2 linked regions of the Simiduia agarivorans SA1 = DSM 21679 genome follow. The main gene of each other region encodes a partner of the protein of the gene in region 2 in a complex. Links are inferred from orthologs where the notes say so. Each region holds a gene or a part of one and is shown on either strand. Other genes may lie near its edges.

Evidence for each region. The genes of interacting proteins can lie anywhere in the genome.
Region 1: the proteins of M5M_RS05180 (region 2) and accD are in contact, whole or in part, in a solved structure (PDB 8UXZ), measured with the Escherichia coli proteins. The link is inferred for Simiduia agarivorans SA1 = DSM 21679 from one-to-one orthologs.

The regions. Positions count from the first base shown.
Region 1 is NC_018868.3:133,904-136,812, reverse strand. It holds accD (acetyl-CoA carboxylase, carboxyltransferase subunit beta), read right to left. Parts: upstream 1,933-2,909; coding sequence 1,069-1,932; downstream 1-1,068. Other genes in the region: trpB (tryptophan synthase subunit beta), read right to left, coding at 2,812-2,909; trpA (tryptophan synthase subunit alpha), read right to left, coding at 1,972-2,781; M5M_RS00615 (bifunctional folylpolyglutamate synthase/dihydrofolate synthase), read right to left, coding at 1-1,069.
Region 2 is NC_018868.3:1,146,011-1,149,879, forward strand. Bases 1-2,875 are described here. They hold M5M_RS05180 (acetyl-CoA carboxylase carboxyltransferase subunit alpha), read right to left. Parts: upstream 1,975-2,875; coding sequence 1,027-1,974; downstream 1-1,026. Other genes in these bases: M5M_RS05165 (peptidylprolyl isomerase), read right to left, coding at 1-58; M5M_RS05170 (glutathione S-transferase N-terminal domain-containing protein), read left to right, coding at 130-543; M5M_RS05175 (glutaredoxin family protein), read right to left, coding at 613-945; M5M_RS05185 (oxygen-binding di-iron domain-containing protein), read right to left, coding at 2,178-2,875. In the rest of the region: more of M5M_RS05185, read right to left, coding at 2,876-2,936; M5M_RS05190 (OmpW/AlkL family protein), read left to right, coding at 3,210-3,860. UniProt on the Escherichia coli protein: Component of the acetyl coenzyme A carboxylase (ACC) complex. First, biotin carboxylase catalyzes the carboxylation of biotin on its carrier protein (BCCP) and then the CO(2) group is transferred by the carboxyltransferase to acetyl-CoA to form malonyl-CoA.

The DNA.
Region 1 (2,909 bases), 1.0 Mb from region 2 along the record:
TTTCGGGCAGCGCGGCCAAATGCAACTGCACCTTCCCCGCCGTTGCCAACACAGACAATACCGCCTCCGTGTCTTTATCGGCCATCATCGCCAACACGATCTGCTTGACGGCAGCAGTGCCCTGCGCCTGCCCGGCTTTCTGCAGGAAAAAACGGCAAGCGGCCGGGTTGTGCGCCACGTCGAGTAACAGCGTCCGGCCACTAATCAGCACGTGCTGATGACGACCCGATAGCTGCAGTGCCGGCAAGGTCACCTCCAGCCAGGACTGCGGTAGCGCAAACCCCAGCCGATGCGCCAGCAAACAGGCGCCCACCACACTCGGCAGCGGCAGCGCTGGCCGCGCAATGGTTAACGCAATGTCGGGTGCCTTCACCCGAATCTGTTTGCCCTGCTCTATCAGCGCTAATTCTGTGCCGACCACCCACAGCGAAGTGCCCAGGGTATCGGCCAGTGCGCGCACCGACGCTACCGGCTCGGCATCCATGTAAATCGCCACCTGTTCAGGCCTGAAAATGCCGGCTTTTTCCCGCCCGATACCCTCCAGGTCGTCCCCTAACCAATCCTGGTGATCGAGTCCGATACTGGTCACCAGCGCGGCGTCGGGATCGACAATGTTGACCGCATCGAGCCGTCCGCCCAGCCCCACTTCCAGCACCCACACCGACAGATTCAGCTGAGCGAAAATCCACAGGGCCGCGAGCGTGCCAAATTCAAAGTAGGTCAGGCTGATATCGCCCGCCGCCTGATCGATGGCGTCGAAGGCGCGACAAATCAAACCGTCATCGGCCTCAACCCCGTTGACGCGGATACGCTCGTTGTAGCGGTGCAAATGGGGAGAGGTATAAGCGCCCACCGACTGGTCGAGCGTCAGCATCAGGCTTTCCAAAGTGGCGACGGCGCTGCCTTTGCCATTGGTACCGGCAATGGTCAGCACCCGGGCGCGGGCGGCTGCCTGCTGAAGGCCCAATCGGGTTGCCACTTCGGCAACCCGGGCCAACCCCAGATCAATGGCACTGGGGTGGTGGGAGGTCTGCCAGTTCAGCCAATCATCAAGACAGGCAAATCGCATTAAGCGGCGTGGCTTTTGGTGAACTTGGCCAGCAAACCGGCGACCCGGTCGCGCATGTCAGCGCGCGGGATAATCATGTCGATGGCGCCATGATCCAGCAGGAACTCTGCACGCTGGAAGCCTTTGGGCAACTTCTGGCGAATGGTCTGCTCGATGATATTGGGGCCGGCAAAACCGGCGCGGGCACCGGGTTCGGCAGCGTTGATATCGCCCAGCAGCGCCAGACTTGCGGACACGCCACCGTACACCGGGTCGGTCATGATGGAGATATAGGGAATACCGGCCATCTTCAGGCGTTCAATCACCGCACTGGTTTTTGCCATTTGCATTAACGAGATCAATGCTTCCTGCATACGGGCGCCACCGGTAGCGGAAAAACACACCAGCGGAATGCCTTCCTTGAGGGCCACCTGGGCTGCGCGGGTAAAGCGCTCGCCCACCACATAGCCCATAGAGCCGCCGTGGAAAGCGAATTCGAACGCCACAGCCACCACGGGCATGCCCTTGAGCTGGCCTTTCATAGCCACCAATGCATCTTTCTCGCCGGTGTCTTTCTGCGCCTGGGTCAGGCGGTCTTTGTATTTTTTGATGTCTTTGAATTTCAGACGGTCTACGGGCAACACGTCGGCCGCAATTTCCTCACGACCCTGTGGGTCCAGGAAAATATCCAGCCGGCGACGGGCCCCGATGCGCATATGGTGGTCACACTTGGGACACACGTCCATATTACGCTCAAGCTCCGGCCGGTAGAGTACCGCGGAACACTTCAGACACTTTTTCCACAGGCCTTCGGGCACCTTGCTCTCGCCCTTCTTGCCTTCTTTGCGCACCACGTTGGTTACGATTTTGTCCAACCAGCTCATGATTCGTTCACCAATTTTGTTGTTCTGTGTCGCCGCAGGTTACAGGCTGTCGAGCGCTGCGCGCATGGGCGCAATCAGACCTGCGGTTTGAGAGGCGATAGTATCCACACTTTCGCTGGCCAAATCACCCATTCTGGCCACCAGAAGGCTACCAACCACCACGCCATCGGCCACCTTGGCCACTGCTTTGGCTGAATCGGCATCCTTGATACCGAATCCCACGCACAGGGGCAGCGGGGTGTGACGGCGGATCTGGGCGGTTTTCTCGGTCACCGAGGCCACGTCCAGGTGACCAGCGCCAGTGACACCTTTGAGTGACACATAATAGAGGAATCCCGATGCCAACTCGGCCACATGGGCGATACGGTCATCCTGGGTAGTGGGTGCCAGCAAGAAAATGTTTTCCAACTCAGAGGCTTTCAGCACCTGGTTAAAATCAGCGGCCTCTTCCGGTGGCAGATCGACCGTCAGAAAGCCATCCACGCCCGCCTGTTTCGCGGCTTTGGCCACGGCGTCATAGCCCATGCGCACCACCGGGTTGGCATAGCCCATCAGCACCACTGGCGTGTCCCGGTTAGTGTCGCGGAAGGCTTGCACCACGGCAAAGGTATCGCGCAGGCTGGTGTTATGCGCCAGCGCGCGCTCATGGCCCAGCTGAATTACCGGGCCATCCGCCATCGGATCGGAAAATGGCACACCCAGCTCGATGATGTCCGCCCCGGCCGCCACCAGCGCGTGCATGGTAGCCAGTGTGGCGCCCGGTACCGGGTCGCCATTGACGATATAGGTGACCAGTGCTTTTCGGCCCTCCGCCTTCAGTTGGGAGAGACGTTGATTAATTCGGTTCATGCAAACATTCCCTGCTCTATCGGATGAGCACTATCGGTTAATGCCTTCCACTTCGATGCCGTCAATGTCGGCAACGGTGAGGATATCTTTGTCGCCACGGCCGGACAGGTTCACCACGATGACTTTGT
Region 2 (3,869 bases):
GTTTTTCCGCCTCAGCCTTGGATTTGACCAAAATATGGCGCGCGCAGGCTTTTGCCATGATTTACCTCTGGAAAATGTGATCTGAATCCCTATAATGCGCGCCAATCTTAACCGGTGGAGTCAACTTCCATGAAGTTTTTGCTCAAACTGGTGCGCGAAGGACTGGGGCGCATCATTATTGCTGTGGATTTTATCACCCGCCCTCGCCCATTGAAGCGCAGCAAGCCCGAACAGGCCAAAGTACATGCCCAGCTCAACAATCTGGCGCTGTACCAGTTCTATGCCTGCCCCTTCTGTATTAAAACCCGACGGGCTTTGCGCCGCCTGAATTTGCCCATGCAAACCCGCGATATCGCCGACGGTTCGCCATACCGGACAGAGTTGGAAAAGCATGGCGGCAAAATTCAGGCGCCCTGCCTGCGGATTGAGTCCGACGGCAAGGTAGAATGGCTGTACGAGTCCAAAGCCATTATTGCGTACCTGGACAATCGGTTCGGCGTGGTAGCCGGCCACGTGAGCACATCTGAGGCAGCTACCAGCTAGGCTAGCCCTCCTGGTCTGACTGGCACCGGGTTTAGCTGTTCCTGCCGGAACAGCTCACCATCCACAGAACTATTTGCTTGCACTTGCAAGAATTTGCTTGGGGTTGTATCCGCGAATTACATCGCCATTTACAACCAGCAGCGGAATACCGCTGCCATTGAGCGCTTTATATTGCACAAGTCCTTCAGAAGACTTTTCAATGTCATATTCCACGTAAGGGATACCGTGCTCCGCCAATAAGCTGCGGGTCTTTTTGCAATAACCACACCAGGCCGTGGCATACAGCACAACCTCAGCATTGTATGTCCGACTATCATCCGGTGCGGTTGTGAACGGACTACGGATAACATCAAATTTGATCAGCAGCGCAACGGCAGCCACGAGCAATAAGAGCTTCTTCATAAAATCAGACAGGGTCCATTTGTCGTTTGTAAAGCAATAAAAAAAGCCGCATGAGCGGCTTTTACAGTCCAGATTTACCCATCAATTACCGTAACTCATCAAACGCTTATAGCGTTTTTCCAGCAAGTCGTCGGTGCTGAGTGCAGACAATCGATCCACTTGTTCGATCAGTCTGGTTTGAAGGTTGACAGCCATGGTATCGATATCGCGATGAGCACCGCCCAGGGGCTCCGGGATGGTCTCATCCACGATACCCAACTCTTCCAATACTGAGGACGTCACACCCATGGCTTTGGCGGCATCGGGCGCTTTTTCGACGGTTTTCCAGATGATGTTGGCACAACCTTCAGGGCTGATCACAAAGTAAGTGGAGTATTGCAGCATATTAAGCTGGTCACCCACGCCGATAGCCAATGCACCGCCGGATGAGCCTTCGCCAATCACGGTACAGATAATAGGGGTGCGCAGACGCGACATCACCGCCAGATTCTGGGCAATGGCCTCGGAAATGCCACGTTCTTCGGAATCGATGCCCGGATAAGCACCGGGGGTGTCGATCAGCGTGAGCACAGGCATCTTGAATCGTTCAGCCATTTCCATCAGGCGCAGCGCCTTGCGGTAACCTTCGGGCTTGGGCATGCCGAAGTTGCGCATCACCTTCTCTGGCACAGACCGGCCCTTTTCTTCACCGATCACCATTACAGGCTTGCCATCCAGACGGGCAACGCCGCCAATGATGGCCTTGTCATCGCCAAAGTGACGATCACCGTGCAGCTCATCCCAATCGGTGAACATGCGCTTGATGTAGTCGGAGCTGTAGGGACGCTGCGGGTGGCGAGCCACCTGCACGATTTGCCAGGGACTCAGATCCGAGTAGATATTGGCCGTGAGCTTTTTGCTCTTGTCCTGCAGCTTGGCAATTTCTTCGTTGATGTTGAGGTCGTTATCAGACCCCACCAGCCGCAACTCTTCGATTTTCGCTTCGAGAACCGCGATAGGTTGTTCAAAATCCAGATAATTAAGATTCATCTTCGCCATCTATGGGTTGGGGGCCTGCGCCCTCTTATTTTGCCTGCTGACCGCTTGTCCACAGGGCTAAAATTGCCGCTAAAGATACGCGAATCTCATCCCCCCGTCACCCTTGACGGCGCAAAAAAAGGCCTGAATACACCCCATTTATGTCGTAAATGGCCACCTTTTTTCTTCATCTTCATCAAACGTACGTTTGAATTCTACCCCATCAAATCAGTGCCACAGGGCAGATCATAAATCCAGTCCAAAAACTGCTGCACTTGGGCCTTGCCCACAAACGCACTGCCATGCTGAGGCACCAGCATGTGGATGTCCAAACGCGATACCCGCTCAACCCACAGCTGGCAGGCCCGGTTATTGGCCATATAACGCTGGTGGAAGCCGCGCATCAGGGGAATATGCGCATTGAAATCCTGAACGCCTTGCACCGGTGGGCTGTCCACCATGGAGGCGCCCATGTCTCCGCTGAACAGAATACGGGCCTTTTGGTCGTAGAAATGGAAATTACCCGCCGAATGCAGGAAATGGGCAGGCACGGCCTTGATCACTGACTGGCCCAGCGCAATATCCATGCCCTCGTCCGGAATTGCCACTATCCGTCCGCCCACCGAGGTCGCCATTTTGCCGGTGACGAAACCGGAGGCAAGGTGGGGCAAGAAGCGTGACCAGAGTTTAGAGGTCACTACCTTACATTGGGTATGCATCAACCAACGGGGTAAGGAAGCAATAATGTCCGGGTCCTGATGGGAGGCGAACACATAGGTCAATTGATTAGCTTTGATGTGCTTGCCGATTTCTATTGATAACGGGGTATAAGTCAGATCACCACCCGGGTCGAGTAAGGCAGCCTCGGCGCCATCAACAATGAGAAATTGGTTGGCCTGCACACCATCGCCGGTAACCAGGTCAGTAAAACTCAAACATTTATGCTCGCCCTGCTGAAACAGTGTGATCGCCATAACCTCTCCTGCAATCTGACATTCCGGCATTCCTGCCGGACAAAAAAAGGAAGAGCAGGCTACGCACGTTGTCCACAAGTGGTATTGCGCTACATCAACAAACCCGGCGCCAACAAGGTTTGCGGTGCCACATTTTCGGCAACCGATCTACCTCCATTTTTTCCTGCCAGAAAAAATAACTGACTCTCCGTCTACTTAATCTGGATCAATAAAATGGGTACACCAAATCGATACAGTGCACCCATACAAATCACACAGCGATGAGGTTTAACGATGAAATCACTGACGACGTTGGCATTGGCAATTGCAGCCCTGTCCACCCAGCAAGTAAGTGCAAACGACTGGATAGTCCGCGCAGGTGTTACCAGCGTGCAGCCCAACACCAGCAGCAGCTTTATTGCCATTGATGGCACCGCCACCGACAGCAAAGTCGACATCGGCAGCAACACCCAACTGGGTCTGACCGCAACCTATTTGGTGGACGATAACTGGGGCATTGAATTGCTGGCAGCCACACCGTTTACCCACAAAATCAAAGCCAAAGGCGGCGCACTGAATGGTGCCGGCGTAGGCGAAACCCAGCACCTGCCGCCCACACTCAGCGCAGTTTACTATTTCACCAATGGCGATCTGCGCCCCTATGTTGGATTGGGTCTGAATTACACAACGTTCTTTTCCGAAGATGTGGATGCCGATCTGGAAGGCATTCTGGGTGCAAGTAAATTAACGCTGAAAGACTCCTGGGGCCTGGCGGCGCAAATTGGTGTGGATTACAACCTGAACGATCGCTGGCAGCTGAACGCCTCCATGCGTTATATCGATATCAACACCGATGCGAAAATTACCAACGGCACCAATGTGGTGACAGCGGACGTGGATATCGATCCCTACGTTTACAGCCTGATGGTGGGCTATAAGTTTTAATATGTTGCT